2 linked regions of the Sporomusa sphaeroides DSM 2875 genome follow. Each later gene encodes a partner of the first gene's protein in a complex. Links are inferred from orthologs where the notes say so. Each region holds a gene or a part of one and is shown on either strand. Other genes may lie near its edges. The genes, in order: hfq and SPSPH_RS21605.

What was found.
Region 2: the proteins of hfq (region 1) and SPSPH_RS21605 are in contact, whole or in part, in a crystal structure (PDB 3VU3), measured with the Escherichia coli proteins. The link is inferred for Sporomusa sphaeroides DSM 2875 from one-to-one orthologs.

Annotation. Positions count from the first base shown.
Region 1 is NZ_CP146991.1:1,986,049-1,994,302, forward strand. Bases 460-3,365 are described here. They hold hfq (RNA chaperone Hfq), read left to right. Parts: upstream 460-1,735; coding sequence 1,736-1,996; downstream 1,997-3,365. Other genes in these bases: SPSPH_RS09015 (class I SAM-dependent methyltransferase), read left to right, coding at 460-760; miaA (tRNA (adenosine(37)-N6)-dimethylallyltransferase MiaA), read left to right, coding at 757-1,695; spo0A (sporulation transcription factor Spo0A), read left to right, coding at 2,214-3,005; buk (butyrate kinase), read left to right, coding at 3,286-3,365. Outside these bases: more of SPSPH_RS09015, read left to right, coding at 1-459; more of buk, read left to right, coding at 3,366-4,356; SPSPH_RS09040 (hypothetical protein), read left to right, coding at 4,373-5,035; SPSPH_RS09045 (hypothetical protein), read right to left, coding at 5,079-5,204; SPSPH_RS09050 (NUDIX hydrolase), read left to right, coding at 5,279-5,818; SPSPH_RS09055 (endonuclease Q family protein), read left to right, coding at 5,822-7,015; spoIIM (stage II sporulation protein M), read left to right, coding at 7,157-7,792. UniProt on the Escherichia coli protein: RNA chaperone that binds small regulatory RNA (sRNAs) and mRNAs to facilitate mRNA translational regulation in response to envelope stress, environmental stress and changes in metabolite concentrations.
Region 2 is NZ_CP146991.1:4,686,123-4,694,363, forward strand. What follows is about bases 2,873-5,765. They hold SPSPH_RS21605 (catalase), read left to right. Parts: upstream 2,873-3,239; coding sequence 3,240-5,291; downstream 5,292-5,765. Other genes in these bases: SPSPH_RS21600 (flavodoxin family protein), read right to left, coding at 2,873-3,064; SPSPH_RS21610 (hypothetical protein), read left to right, coding at 5,504-5,677. Also shown: SPSPH_RS21590 (calcium-translocating P-type ATPase, PMCA-type), read right to left, coding at 1-862; SPSPH_RS21595 (iron-containing alcohol dehydrogenase family protein), read right to left, coding at 1,088-2,185; more of SPSPH_RS21600, read right to left, coding at 2,429-2,872; SPSPH_RS21620 (ACT domain-containing protein), read right to left, coding at 6,457-6,846; SPSPH_RS21625 (hypothetical protein), read left to right, coding at 7,057-7,431; SPSPH_RS21630 (YnfA family protein), read right to left, coding at 7,537-7,863; SPSPH_RS21635 (branched-chain amino acid transporter permease), read right to left, coding at 7,973-8,241.

The sequences.
Region 1 (8,254 bases):
ACAGATGGCAGCGGCACTGAATGCTCCTTTTGTAGAACGCAACCGGCAATCTTTGGCGGCAATCAGGGAGCAATATAAAGTGAGTAATATTATTGTCGCTGCTGTTGATGGTCCAATTGTACACACCAGCAATGGTGAATACTTTTTTCACCTAAGTATGGCCGAATTGCGCATAAAAAACTTGTTAAATGGAAAACATGACCATATGGTGGCTGCCATGGGGCTGGCAGCAGGCATGTCAGTGCTTGACTGCACCTTAGGTCTGGCGACAGATGCTATTGTTGCCAGTTTTGTAACCGGTGAAAGCGGCCAGGTTGTTGGACTGGAAAGTTCACCCATAATAGCTTTGATAACCAGACTTGGACTGCAAAATTTTGCGCTTGAACCTCAGCCTGAATATGATATCACCAGCGCTTTACGCCGGATTAAAGTGGAAAACGCCGATTATTTTCAGTATCTCTTAGCAGTACCGGATTGCAGTTTTGATGTTGTATACTTTGACCCCATGTTTCGTCAGCCAATTTATAAGAGCTCTAACTTACAGCCGATTAGAAATTTGGCAGATAACCGTTCTCTTACACCGGAAGCTGTGGAGCAAGCCTGCCGGATAGCCAGGCAAAAAGTTGTGATAAAAGAAGCGGCAGGCAGTGGTGAGTTCTCGCGTCTGGGGATAACGACAATCGTTGGCGGCAAATACAGCAGCATACAATATGGCATTATCGACTGTCACGCAGACAAAGCTGCCGGAGGCCAATTATGACAGAACGCTTGATAGTAATCATTGGCCCCACTGCCGTAGGCAAAACCAAACTAAGTATTGATTTGGCGAAAAAATTCAACACCCAAATTATTTCCGGCGACTCTATGCTGGTGTACAAGGGATTGGATGTTGGTACCGCCAAACCCAGCCTGGCTGAGCGTGATGGTGTGATGCATCATCTTATTGACATCTTAGAGCCGGCTGCAGAATTTAATGTTGTTGATTTTCGCAATTATGCCCAAAAACTTATTACACAAATCAATAACACCGGACATATTCCCATTTTGGCGGGCGGCACCGGCCTGTACGTGCGGGCACTGCTTGAAGGATACCGCTTCAGTCAGGCTCCCGGCGATGAGGTCCTGCGGCAGAAACTGGCCGACCTGGCGGCAGAGCAAGGGAATGAATACCTGCATACTCTTCTAGCAAAAGTTCAGCCAGACACTGCTGCCAGGCTGCATCCTAATGATTTGCGCCGGATAATCAGGGCACTGGAAGTATTCTATGTAAGCGGCGAAACTGTTTCTCAAGACAAAACAGCACCTACGGAGCTTCTTTATAATGCTGCTGTTATTGGACTTACTATGGATAGAGCCAGGTTATACGAAAGGATTAACCGACGGGTTGATATCATGGTTGAGCAAGGTTTGGTAGATGAAGTAGCCAGACTGCTGCAGCAGGGAGTATTGCCTGGCTGTCAAGCTATGCGCGGCATTGGGTATAAAGAGATTATTGAGCATCTGAGCGAAGGGAAAGAATTAGCTACCGCTGTTGAACAGGTAAAACAAGCCACGAGAAACTTTGCCAAACGGCAATTGACCTTTTACCGGCGTATGTCTTATATAACCTGGTTTGATGTGGACAATTTCGGTAATTACAATAATTTACTGGAAGCTATTTACAAGTATGTTGCAGGAAAGTTTTGTATAAGGTAGAATAGAAAAAGAGTAGAACATTGATACGGAGGGGTTTCATTTGACTAACAAAGTCATTAATCTGCAAGACAGTTTTTTAAATCAAGTACGAAAAGAAAGCGTGCCGGTAATTATATATTTGGTTAATGGATTTCAATTGCGTGGAGCCGTAAGAGGTTTTGATAATTTTACCGTAATAATTGAAAACGAAGGTAAACAGCAGTTAGTCTATAAACATGCAATTTCAACAGTGACTCCGTTTCGTCCATTGTCTGCCAATTTGCATGAGAAAAAAGAGGAAGCCGTTAAAACCGATAAATAAATTAGCCGTGTCTTGCAGTACTCCAGGCAGATGCCTGGAGTACTTTTTCACATCAGGCTTGTCATAGAATCCTTGCATCATATATAATTAAGGTAATATTTAGAATTTAATTAAAATAAATTGGTTTTTTCTACCAAACCAGGAAGGAACTGGCGCGATTTTGTCGAATATGTTGTAATATGCATTAATATATTAGAGAATTGCAGGGAGGATGCCAATGGTAACGCTGAGCGAAACAATTAAAGTAGCTATCGCTGACGACAACAAAGAGTTCTCGGAGATTCTCCAGGAATGTCTTAGCCGAGAGTCTGATATTGAGTTAGTTGGTGTAGCTTATAACGGAGAACAAATGCTATCGATTATTGAAGAAAGATCTCCGGATGTTATAGTCTTAGACATCATTATGCCACATTTAGACGGGATCGGTGTTTTGGAGCGCATTAACGCTTCAGCTAACAAACGCCCCAAGATCATTATGCTGACCGCGTTCGGTCAGGAAAGCATTACTCAGCGGGTAGTAGAACTAGGTGCCGATTACTATGTTTTAAAACCTTTCAACATGGACGTGCTTATTAATCGAATCAGGCAATTAGCCGGAACGGCTGTCACTACCCGTCCGGTTACTGCCGCCGCTACTGTACCGGCAGTTAAGACCCGGCCCATAGATGTAGAGGTTACCAATATCATCAGAGAAATTGGTATTCCGGCGCATATTAAGGGCTATCAATATCTTCGCGATGCCATTATGATGATCGTCGCTGAGGTAGAATTGTTAGGAGCTGTCACGAAAGTTCTCTATCCTATGATTGCTGAGAAATACTCTACTACTCCCAGCCGCGTTGAGCGGGCTATCCGCCATGCCATTGAGGTGGCTTGGAACCGGGGCAATATTGACATGATTAATAAATTATTTGGTTATACCATTAAGCTTGACAAAGGTAAACCTACCAATTCGGAATTCATGGCGATGATTGCCGATAAACTCCGCATGGAAATGAGAGCCAGCTAAGCTGTACAAACCCTCTGGACAATTAAGTCAGGAGGGTTTGTTTCGTCTGGCAGGATTTTTGCATCAGGCAATGAATAAATACATAACATTGATCAAACAAACTAGTGCCTTGTCTCACCTAAAATTTGAGATTAGATAGCAAGGATTTTTTCGTCCTGCTAGGCGGAGGAGCCGCGCATATCGGACATATGTAAGGCGACGACAACAACGCAGGGCGGAAAAAGACTGCTATATAACCCAAAGAATTAGGTGAGACAAGGTACTCGGATATGGAGGCAGTATGAATCAATACAAAATCCTGGCAATTAATCCCGGTTCAACCTCAACAAAAATAGCGGTATATACCAATGAACAAATTGATTTTGAGCAAGTTATCCGTCATAGTACTACTGAATTGAAAGCCTTTGCCAAAGTCTGTGATCAATATGACTACCGGTTGAAATTAGTAGAAGCGGCTTTGGCGGACAATAATATTAAAGTAAGCCACTTGTCGGCTGTTGTTGGACGCGGTGGGCCATTAAAACCGCTTGCCAGCGGGACCTATGCCGTTAATGATGCTATGGCTGAAGATTTAATCATAGGAGTACAAACCGAACATGCTTCCAATCTGGGCGGGCTTTTAGCCCGGGGTATAGCCAGCCAGGTACAAATCCCGGCTTTTATTGTTGATCCGGTAAGTGTTGATGAATTTGAACCGTTGGCCCGTATTACCGGTTTACCGGAGATTTCCCGCCGCAGTCTGTTCCACGCCCTTAATATGAAAGCCGTAGCCCATAGAGTTGCCAAGGAAACGGGCAAAGAATACACGGCTCTTACGTTAATCCTGGTTCATCTTGGCGGTGGTATTTCCGTCGGGATACAACGAGGAGGCAGGATGATTGATGTCAGCAACCCGAATGATTTAGGACCGTTTTCACCAGAACGTGCCGGCAGTTTGCCGTCCTATGGCCTTGTCAATATGTGCTTCTCCGGCAAGTATAGTCTTGATGACATAAATAAGAAACTGGTTGGACAAGGTGGCCTGGTAGCGCATCTTGGCACCAATGACGGACGGGAAGTAGAAAGCCGTATTGCTAACGGTGATACTAAAGCGGCGCTTATTTATGAAGCTATGGCTTACCAGGTGGCAAAAGAAATTGGTGCCATGGCCACAGTGGTAAACGGTGCTCTGGATGCCATTGTCCTGACCGGCGGTTTGGCCCATTCGACCATGCTTGTAAAAATGATTACCGACCGAGTGAAATTTATCAATCAGGTCTTGGTATATCCGGGCGAAGATGAGCTTCAGGCATTGGTTGAAGGTGCTTTACGGGTGCTGCGCGGCGAAGAAGCCGCAAAAATATATGAATAACAGGTAAGGAAAAGCGATGACAGATAACCGTATCACAATTTTTGTCGGGGAATTTGGCAGCGGCAAGACGGAATTAGCCGTCAATTATGCGCTGGCGCTGAAAGCTAAGGGAATGGATACAGCTATTGTCGACATTGATTTGGTAAAACCGTATTTCCGCACCAGGGAAAACCGTGAGCTGCTGGAGCGGAACGGCGTAAGGGTAGTTGCGCCTGAGCCGCGGCTGTCACATGCCGACTTGCCGGTATTACCCCACAATATACTCGAAGTGCTGTCCCAGACCAATACCCATGTAGTCATGGATGTTGGCGGTGGCGAGTCGGCCATTGTCTTAGGGCAGCTTAACCGGCATTTTGCTCAATATGCTTACCAGGCTTTGCTGGTTATTAATACCAGACGCCCCTTTACCAGTGATGTTCAGGGCATTATTCACACCCTGCAACGTATCGAACAAGTTTCACGGCTCAAAATCAGCGGTTTGGTCAGTAATACTAATCTTGGCCCGGAAACAACCCTGGAACATGTTTACCAGGGGCTGAGTATTGTTGAACAGGCTGCCCGGCAATTGTCTCTGCCTGTTAATTGGGTAGTGGTTCCCGAATGGCTTGCAGCAACTGCCAACAGCAAAACACCGCTGTTTGTTTTGACACCTCATACGCATTATCCGTGGATGGAGTAAAGGTAAAAACGGGAAAACCGTGGCTTTGCCCACGGTTTTCCGTTTACTGCCTGGTTTTGGTAATGACTTCGTGCAGCGTACTATAGTTTTTGCTTAATCTTTGTAATTCTTTCAGTAAATCTTTAATTTTACCGCTAAAATACAGGCCATTATTGGCAATTACTTTCATTGGGACATTCCCCCTTATGAGGAATATATGATAAGGCTTGGTAACATATACCATAAAAACTTGGAGGTAATTCTATGCCGCATACCGAAATTGATTTATATGAAAAGCCGGTAAGCTCAAATCGTTTATTTGAAGGTAAAATCATTAATTTAAGACAGGATGAGGTTATGCTTCCCAATGGACGTACCGTAACACGGGAAGTAGTGGAACATCCCGGCGCTGTTGCTGTTGTGCCGATAACCAAAACGGGGCAGGTTGTTTTAGTCCGTCAGTTCCGGCATCCTGTCGGCCGGATCATTCTGGAAGTTCCTGCAGGCAAGCTCGACAGAAACGAAAAACCGGAAGACTGCGCTCTGCGGGAGCTGGCTGAAGAAACCGGCTTTGTTGCCAACAAACTGCACAAACTGACATCCATGTACACAACCCCCGGATTTTCCAATGAAGTGATTCACCTGTATCTGGCTGAAGATCTGGTGGAATCCGACCAGCGGCCTGATGAAGATGAATTTATCAAAACCGAACAGTATACTCCTGAACAAATCCGTCAAATGATTAGAAGTGGTGAAATTTGTGATGCCAAAAGTTTGGTGGCACTGTGTCTGGCTGGGATCTAGACCATGCTAAATCAATATTTTGCTGATCTGCACATTCATGTCGGCATGAGTGAAAGCGGCAAATGGGTAAAAATTCCTACTTCCCGCCGGTTAACTGTGCGGGAAATTTTAAGTGAGGCTGCCAACCGCAAAGGTATGGATATTGTCGGTATCGTTGATGCGTTATCACCATTGGTGCTGGCCGATATTAAACAGCTTGTGTCAGAAGGTTTGCTTATGCCGGTTAATAGCGGCGGGTATATCTATAAGGAGCATATGCTGCTGGTGCTTGGCGCGGAAATCGAGACACGGGAGCCCAATGGCGGTTTGGCACATACCCTGGTTTTTGTTCCCGATATTGAGACAATGGCGGCGTTTTCCAACTATATGTGCCGGTTTATCCGCAATATCAATCTTAGTTCGCAGAACGCCCACATGCCATTGAACCAGCTTATTACTATTGCCGGCAATTTTGACGCGCTCATTGTGCCGGCCCACGTTTTTACGCCACATAAAAGTTTGTATGGCGTGTGCTGTGATAAGTTGTCTCACATTCTCGGCGATAAAGAACTGAATCAACTGGCGGCAATTGAGCTGGGGCTCAGCTCTGACAGCGATATGGCAGATAGAATTGGTGAATTGAGTGAGTATACCTTCATTACTAACTCAGATGCCCATTCATTAGATAAAATTGCCCGGGAGTATAACATCTTTGGCATGGAAGCCTTGTCTTTTGCTGAAATAGCCAAAACCTTAGCCCGCAGCGGTGGCCGGCAGGTAACAGCCAACTATGGCCTTGATCCCAGACTGGGGAAATACCATCACACCTTTTGTTCCAACTGCGCTTTTACTGATACTTACGGCTTGACAGGCAACTGCTGTCCGCAATGCGGCGGCAGCAGCCTGGTAAAGGGTGTGTTTGACCGGATCAACGAAATAGCTGATTATCCTGAACCCCGCCATCCCGCTTACCGTCCCCGCTATTGTTATCAAATTCCTTTGGAATTTATTCCTGGCCTGGGGAAGAAAAATATGGCTAACTTGCTGGAAGCCTTTGATACAGAGATGAATATTCTGCATTACGTCACCTATGATGCTTTGGCCCAAGTGGCGGGCAGTAAAATCGCCGATTTTATTATCTGCGCCCGTACAGGAGCGGCGGCCATCACTGCCGGTGGCGGCGGAATCTATGGGCGGATGGTTAAGACCGATGGTTAAAATGTAGTGGACAAAAAGGTCTAAACAGTTTTAGCAGAACATATATTGTAGCAGTACTAGCAGCCCACCAAGCCCAAATCCGCAGTGTTCTTTCATCCTACGGTTTTAGACTTGGCAGGCTGCTGGCAGGGAGGTACATGCATGCTAAAACTGCTTCGCAAGAATGCTGTCGAGTATATCCGTGCGAATATTGTCGCCTATTTTTTCATGATTCTCATATTTATTATTGGCATAGTTATTGGTGCAATGGCAGTAAAGACACTGCCTGATGAACAAAAAACTGAACTCATCGGTTATTTGCAGGTATTTTTTCAGGGCTTAACCGGGCAGCAGGAAGGAATAAGTGACACCCATTCCTTATTAACCAGTGTAATGTTTAATAATATCAAAATGATTGGCATCATGTGGCTGCTGGGTTTTACTATTGTCGGGATACCTTTTGTGCTGTTTTTGGTTTGCTTGCGAGGGTTCGTCATTGGTTTTACGGTTGGTTTTTTAGTCAATGAATATATAATGAAAGGTTTGCTGTTTGCTCTTGTTTCCGTTTTACCGCATAATTTTCTGGCTGTACCTGCCATTTTGGCCACCGGTGTGGCGGCGACAAGTTTTTCCCTGATGTTAGTGCGACGCAAGAATAAAGAGAATTTATTTTATAACTCGATTTCTTACTCGGTATTTTGCTTAATCATGCTGGTGCTCATGTTGGGTGCAACCTTGATAGAAGTATACATTTCACCGGTATTTATGAAAACCGCGGCACAAATCATTATTAATTAGCAAAGGCTGCATAGTAGTAGGCTATGCAGCCTTTGTCAATTTATTTATATGTCAACACAAGACCCGGCGCGGGTGGCTGTCATACGACGGGCGCTTAACCTCTGCTTATGTATAACAGCCACCCGCGCTTCAGGAATATTGTCAGATGAAAGGACTGTGCCTGCGGTTTCTTTTACCCTGACAGGCAATATACCTTTTTCAAAAACAGGAATAAGGATGCTATTTGAATTTTTAAAATAAGAATAAACCTACTATGTGATGAATAAGTATGATATTAAGTTAAGTTTTCCTGCCTATAATCCTGTAGAACGTTGATTTTACTGGGCATATAGGCTTTTTCTTTTTGCTCTGGGCGGGGTGGTATTACAATAAATATTACAACGGGGCTGATTTAGGGGTGTTTTTGGTGCTTATAAATAGGGGTAAATATAAAAAAATAGAAAGGGTATTGATTTTGGAATG
Region 2 (8,241 bases), 2.7 Mb from region 1 along the record:
CCGGAAGACCTTCAGGAATAGCGGCAACAGCTAAACTTATGGCGGTTAAGAACATCTCAAATAAATCTCGTTTTTGGAAAAAGGCGATAATAAAAATGAGCACACATACGGCAATAGCAATAAAACCCAAAACCCTGCCAAGTTCATCCAGACGCTTTTGCAGGGGAGTCATTTCTTCAATATCCTCATCCAGGATCTTAGCAATTTTGCCAATTTCCGTTTCCATCGCAGTGGCGACAACAACCCCTTCGCCTCTGCCATAGGTAGCCAGAGTTGACATAAAGGCCATATTGGTTTTATCGCCAATCGGCGTCTTCGGGTCCGGGTGTATGTTGTTGGCATCTTTCTCAGAGGGAACCGATTCGCCGGTTAGCGCCGATTCTTCTATTTGAAGGTTGGCGCTTTCAATCAGTCTGATATCGGCAGGGATAAACCGCCCCGCGTCGATGACCACAATGTCGCCTACTACTATGTCTTCAGAGTTAATTTCCTGGATTTGTCCGTCACGTTTTACCAGTGATTTCGGCGTAGTCATTTGCTGCAGCGCCTCAACCGCTTTTTCTGCTTTGTACTCTTGGATAACACCAATAGCCGCATTTAAGAATACTACTAACAGAATGATAATTGCGTCTACATATTCACCAATTACCAGGGTGATAACGGCCGCCCCCAGCAGCACATAGATCAGCATATCCTGAAGATGGGAAAAAAATAGCGCTATTAAACTTTTCTTAGGTTTACCCTCGAGCTTATTTTCACCATACTGAGCCAGCCGGGCCTGCGCTTCTTCGGTAGTCAGCCCCGTAGCCGGGTCGACCTTACATTCTGTAAGAACTTCCGGCGCCGATTTTGCAAACCACATAATCAGTCACATTCCTTTCTGTTACATAATCACGACAAGTGTTATTCATCCAATAAAGAAAATACGACTTACTCCGAGCCTTTGGCGACAGCGGCAGCCGATGGGATAAAAATCCGGGCGCAGCGACCGCTTAATCCGATTGATGCATTCTTGAAAAGTTTAACCCTCTGTAACCATGGTTATGTACCTACAGCAAAATAAAAAATGCGGATTAGTTATTGACAATCAGGCTTTCAGGCTGCCGGCCAAACTGTCCACCCGGCGTATAGCCTGTAAAACCATATCGGCGGTAACGGTAAACGGCATATTTTTCATGTCCGGAGTCAATATCGTCGCCGCAGCCACCACTGTTAGCTCCTCTGCAGTCAGGTCAAGGAGCTGACTCAGCGTTGTGGGAACCGCGCAACGTTCGGCAATATGTATTGCTTCAATAATTTCAGCATCCGAACGGTCTTCCAAAGCCAACAAAAATAAGTTGCCATAACCAACAAGCAGCCCATGTCCGACTTCATGCGCTCTCGGTATTTTGGTTAAGCCGTTATGCAGGCCGTGTGCGGCGGCGGACCGGATTTTTTCCCCGCCGAAAATCGAAGCCAGCCCTGCATATAAAATAATGGCATCCACCGTCGAATCCAAGGCTTCATGGAATATTTTCGACTCCACGGCTTGCCGGGCTTCACCGCCAAACCGCTCAATCAAATCATAGCATAACCTGCCGTTTGCCAGCGCAGCCAAGGTCATACTGGTTTTCTCCGCACACTCGATACTGACGCGATACTCATACCATTTAGCCATGGTATCGCCCATACCGGCCGCCAGCCAGCGGACAGGCGCATCAAGAATAACCTCAGTATCAATGACGGTTGCCGCCGGACATTCATCAAAAGACACTATCTCGACGAACTCACCCTCATCAGTGTAAACAACCGATACCGTAGTAATCGCAGCACAAGTCGCTGCAATAGTCGGAACGGTTATAACCGGCAGCTGACATTCCCAGGCGATGATTTTACCAATATCAAGTGCCTTGCCACCGCCAACGGCAATCACACAATCGGCTTGCGATTGTTTTGTTGCCGCAACTAACTCATTGATGTTGCGCCGCGAACATTCTCCGCCATACCACCGGCTTGCGGCAATGCTAACTCCGGCCTTTTCCAGACTGACATGCAGCTTCTGCTCCGTCTTGGTCAACGCGGTTTTGCCACCTACAATAAACGCTTTTGTTCCTAAAGTCTTGCAATAATCCCCCAGCGAACCCAATGCGCCAAAGCCGCGAAATACTTTACAGGGGAAATCCACCCTTTCAATTATTGTTCTCACAAGCTACCCACTCCCTATACTTAGTTGTGATGTAAATCTCACAGCTTTTGCAGCTTTTTTTCATCAAAATATCACTAGCAATCCTTCTGTAATCGATACCCGTAGTATTCTTTTAGTATATAGACAGGCCATAAGTTCGTCAAGGGTATTACAAACCGTAAATAATCCGGTCTTTTCATTGACAAAACAGCAATAAGAGTCCGTATCACCAAAAGTGGCGCGGACTCTTATTGCATGCTTATCTTATCGAATGAAGTTTGTCATTTTCTTTCTTTCCAGGGCGACAGGAGGTACCAAAGGTTTACCGGCAGCCAGAACCTTTAATAACCAGGCCATATTTTTGCCTAAAACACGCATAATTTGATTACCTTCCTCATCCTGTTCCGCTTCCCCGGGTTTAAGACCATGAGTGACATTCCAGTAATTTGTCGTCGGTACAAGCATCTCGGAATACGTGATATAGTGGTTCAGCGAATCAAAGGTTGAAACACCGCCCGACCGCCTTACCGCCACCACGGTTGCGCCAACTTTATGCCGCAGCATGGACTTGTTAACCGAAGTCACATAAAAGGCCCGGTCTAAGAAGGACTTCATTGTCCCGGCAATGCCGGCATAATGAACCGGTGAGCCTAATACGATTCCATCAGCTTCCTTCATCTTCTGAATCCAGTCATTTACCCCGTCATCGCCAAATACACAGCGTTCATCCTGATTTTTGACACAACCCATACAGGCCGTGCAACCTCTTATAACCTGGTTGCCAACATGAATGAGTTCAAATTCTATGCCTTCTTCTTTGAGAGCTTCCCCGACAACGGCAAGTGCATGATGGGTATTACCTTTCGCGCGGGGACTTCCATTAAAAGCAACTACCTTCATAATTTACGCCTCCTAAACAGCATCGCTAAATTATTGGCACAGAAAGCGCCTTTATCAGTACCATTATATATTGGAAAATACAGCTACACAAGTCCGCACCAAAATGGTGCTTTGCATAAATTCATTTTTCAGGATAATACTACCTATTATGGAAATCGCGGAATGGGGGGTTAGTATGAAACAACAAAGTAAAAATCCAAAAGACTTAGATCTTGACGCCGCCCGGGTCAGCCATGACAGCGGTTATCTCACCACCAATCAGGGTGTTGGTATTAGTAACACCGATGATGCTCTCAAAGCAGGCAAACGCGGCCCAACCCTAATGGAGGATTTTATCTTCCGGGAAAAAGTTACCCATTTTGACCATGAACGAATTCCTGAGCGCATTGTTCACGCTCGCGGGTCAGGAGCACATGGTTATTTTCAGGTTTATAAAAACCTTACTCATCTGACAAAAGCTCATTTTCTCAGCGATCCCAAGCTGGTTACGCCGGTCTTTGTCCGTTTTTCCACCGTTGCAGGCTTTCGCGGTTCTGCGGATACAGTACGGGATGTCCGTGGTTTTGCGGTCAAATTCTACACGCAGGAAGGCAACTATGATATTGTTGGCAACAACATGCCGGTGTTCTTTATTCAGGATGCCATTAAGTTCCCTGATCTCATCCATGCCTTAAAACCGGAACCCAACAATGAAATGCCCCAGGCGGCCTCAGCCCATGACACCTTCTGGGACTTTGTGGTGAATACTCCGGAGACCATGCACAATGTCATGTGGCTGATGTCTCCCCGCGCTGTTCCCAAGAGCTATCGCATGATGGAGGGCTTTGGCATTAACACCTTCCGTCTGGTCAACGCCAAAGGTGAGTTTAAATTTGTAAAATTTCACTGGAAGCCTATTCTGGGTGTCCATTCCCTCGTCTGGGATGAGGCCCAGAAGGCTGCTGGCAAAGATCCTGATTTTAACCGCCGGGACCTTTGGGAGAATATTGAAAATGGCAATCCGGCCGAATTTGAACTTGGCATTCAGGTGCTGGCTCCAGAGGATGAGTTCAAGTTTGATTTCGATATTCTGGACTGCACCAAGCTTTGGCCTGAGGAGTTAATCCCTGTGCAGAAAATCGGCAAGATGACACTGAACCAGAATCCGGATAATTTTTTTGCCGAAACAGAACAGGTGGCTTTTTGTCCGGCCAATGTGGTGCCAGGCATCGATTTTACCAATGATCCTATGCTCCAGGGCCGGCTGTTCTCCTATCTGGACACCCAGATTTCCCGTCTGGGAGGTCCCAACTTCCAACAGCTTCCCATTAACCGCCCGCTGCCCAAGGTTAACAACAACCAACGGGACGGCATGCACCGCATGACCATTGACAAGGGGCAAACCAGCTACTATCCCAACTCCCTGAATATGGGAGAGCCTCACGCCGCCCGCGCCGGTGAAAGCCATTTCGAACACTATCAGGAAAAGGTGGATGGCCACATTGTCCGGGAACGCAGTGAGAGCTTCCGGGATCACTACACCCAGCCGGCGTTGTTTTGGAACAGTATGTCTGACTGGGAAAGAAAGCACATTATTGATGCTTTCCGGTTCGAGCTGGGCAAATGCAAAAATAAGAATACCCACCAAAAGCTTGTGGATATGCTGGGCAATGTTGATCCGGAACTGGCCCAAAAGGTTGCGGAAGGCTTGGGCGCCACCCCTCCGGCCAACACGGCAAATCCTACAACAGTTTCCTCAGCCGCACTCAGTATGGCCAATACTGCAAATAGCCCGAAAACCAGAAAGGTAGCTATCCTGATTGGAAACGGGTTCGACAAAGCACAGTTTGATGCTATTACCTCCGCTCTCACAGCCGCCGGTGCTTGTTTTGATGTGGTATCCTGCAAGCTTGGACCAGCCACTGCTCAGGATAACAGCACGGTAGAGTGTACCCAGACTTACACCACCACGGCCGCCGTCTTTTACGATGCTGTTTATATCCCTGGCGGCTCCCATATAGAGTCCCTCAAAGGCTCGGCAGATGTACAAAGTTTCCTCGGAGACACCTTTAACCATTATAAGACCATCGGTCTGAGCGGTGAAGCGACAGCTATGCTAACCCTGTTGCGACCTGGACAAAATGCGGAACCAGGCGTCATCTGCGATCTAACCGGCAACATGAAGAGTTATACTGCTGCGTTTCTGGAAGGACTTACACAAGGTCGCCATTTTCAGCGAAAGCTCTGATAATCTCAGCGGCACGCAAAACTAAATTCTGTTAAACACAACAAACCCGTGTAAATCAAAGATTTACACGGGTTTGTTGCTGGTGCGCCCGAGAGACTCGAACCCCCGCAAAACGCGGTTTAGAAGGTAAGTCAACCTGACCCTATTTTCCCCGGAAATAATCTTCATCTTTCCTGGAAACACTAAAAAATAAAAGCTGAGAGGTATTAAACATGTCTAAAGGTGATAGTGGAGCAACTCAACAAGATAGCTTCAATAAAAACGTGTCCGAGCAAGCACCGGTCAAATACAATAATCCGCCAACAAGCGGTGCAATTCAGGATAAATTACGTGATGAGCCTGCTGTTAAAGCAAATCAAAATGTTTATGACGCTTTGTCAGAGTAATCCAGCCAGGAGGACGTCATGACAATATTTGCAATCGTAATATTAATAGCTATCATCGGTTTGGTTATTGTATATTTTGACAGATTGACTTCTCCTTGGCGGTAATTAATGGCCTCACCGCTATAATTGCCACTCCCTGATTACACGGCCACAGGGGCAGGTATAAAGAACAAACCACTTCATCCAGAAGGATCAAGCGGCTAATCAATGCTTCCCCATTAAGTTTTAAGCTACACTTTCTTCTAACTCTCTAATAAAATCAGGTAAGTCGGCCAGCAACTCTTCCAGTTCTTCTTCAGTTAAAGTAATCTCCAAATTATCAGGTGCCTTCTCCATCACTAACACCACCTTCAGTTAATAATGACTAACTTAATAATATACCAAAAATCAAGATAATTAGTTAAGACCTTGTAAATATTCGGTTAAAACCCAGCGATAACCCTGCTTACAAAACGCAAACAAGCCTTCCAGCCAAACGCCGGAAGGCTTGTTCTTTCTGGTGCGCCCGGAGGGACTCGAACCCCCGCAAGACGCGGTTTAGGAAACCACCGCTCTATCCACCTGAGCTACGGACGCAGATTTCATATCTTTTTCGCCATTTCTAGCCTCTTGCTCCATACCAAAACATGCAATTGACGGTTGCTCAAATGATGTCAACCCAGCATAATTAGCGACTTCGGCAGTAGTGGCAATACTAAAGATAACGCTATTTAGTATAGCATTTTGAATGAGGCATTGTCAATTGTCGGGTATTGCCAATTTTCTTTCTAAACTGCCACTCACTGAATCACTACGTCATAACCCTCATGCCCAAGTGCCTGCAAAGCGCATTCCAGGTCTTTGGCTTTTACCAAAATGTAATCTGTATTGTAGGTAGAAACAGCAAAAATGCTTACCTTGACTTTAGCAAGTATTGTGGCTACCACCGACAATATGCCTACCAGGCTAAAATCCAGTATGCCGGCAATTTTTAGTGCCCGCCAGCCTCTTTCACAGACCACATCTTCGGGGATAACCACCTCAGAGCAGACAATAGAAAGCTCCTCCGTTGTTTTCGTAATGGAAAAAAACTCGCCCTGGTATGCCCACTGCGGAATACTCTGGCTTGCACACAGCCGGCAAACACCCAGTGTGTCAACTAAAACCTCGAACTTTAATTTTTCTGTCATTACTTACCTCCCCTCCTCATAACAGCCTCACCACTATCCGGAAATCCAGTCAATGTTGTTTTTGCTTTCCTGTATGTCGTCGACAGTATCTGCCACACCCATATCATGCTACTATCCCCTGACATTTTGGCCTTGACAGTAAATAGATTTTTAATAATTGCATGCGATAATCAAGTCGTAGAATTTTAAGCACTTATAGGAGGAATGCATGTGGCAGCAAAGGTAATTCCGTTTCCTGACAAGTATGAACCCAATATACCGGAAATAGAGAAGCTTATGCGGGAATGGTTGTGCAATGTGTCAGATGAGCGCAATTTCATTGACACGGTTGCCGCACGGATGATGAGTTTTATTCAGAACTATGCCAATACATGGTTTGAACCAAATTTCAATTTATCAGTACCGCCAACATTGACTTTTGAAGAGCGGAAAGCCCTCATAGCCTCCATTGAAACCGGTGTTGATGAGACGGCCAGGCAGGTGCAGGAGATGATTAACAGGATAATCATCGAACGGTTTTTGCTTGAAATAGAAATATATGAAACCAGGAAAAGCCAAACGCATTTTTCCCTAAACGGTAAATGAAACAGCCGCATAAAGGCCCGAAGCATTTGTAGAGTAATTAACTACAGATGCTTATTTTTTTGTTATGGCAAAATCCATCCTCAAGACAGTTCCCCTGCTTGCTGCTCATCTGGGCCAATACATAATAATCATAACCCCAATCAACGATATCACACCGCCGATAATATCGAATTTATCCGGTACAACCTTATCTACACCCCAGCCCCAAAGAATGGACAAGGCGATAAACACTCCGCCATAGGCGGCATACACCCGGCCAAAGTTCGCCGGCTGCAAGGTTGGTATCACCCCATACAAGACAAGAATTACGGCACCGGCGACCGCATAGCTAATCCCTTTGCCTTCCCTTAGCCAAAGCCATATCAGATAGCCGCCGCCAATCTCAAATAAGCCTGCCAGGATAAAATAGCCTATTGATTTTAAAAGTTCCATACTCTCCCCCACTGATTGATAATCGTTTTCATCCATCTATTTACTATAGCAGATTTTAGGCAAAGCGTAAATAAAAGGAAATTTTACAAATGCCCTCCTGCCACAGCTTTTACCCAAAGGCAAGTTGTACTAAAAGCATATAGAGCACTGTGCCGCCGCCAATACTGAGAAGGGTATTATTCAGTTTCAAGTGCAGCAGTACAATTGCGCCGATGGCTATAGCTTCAGGAATACCGTAAGGGGCAGCTAAAGGGGATACATTTTTCAAACAATACACGATTAAAAGCCCGATGGCCGCAAAGGGCAAAGTTTTGCCCAGATAGAGGATATATGCCGGCGTTTTATTGCTGTCAGGAAACAGAATAAACGGCAACGCTC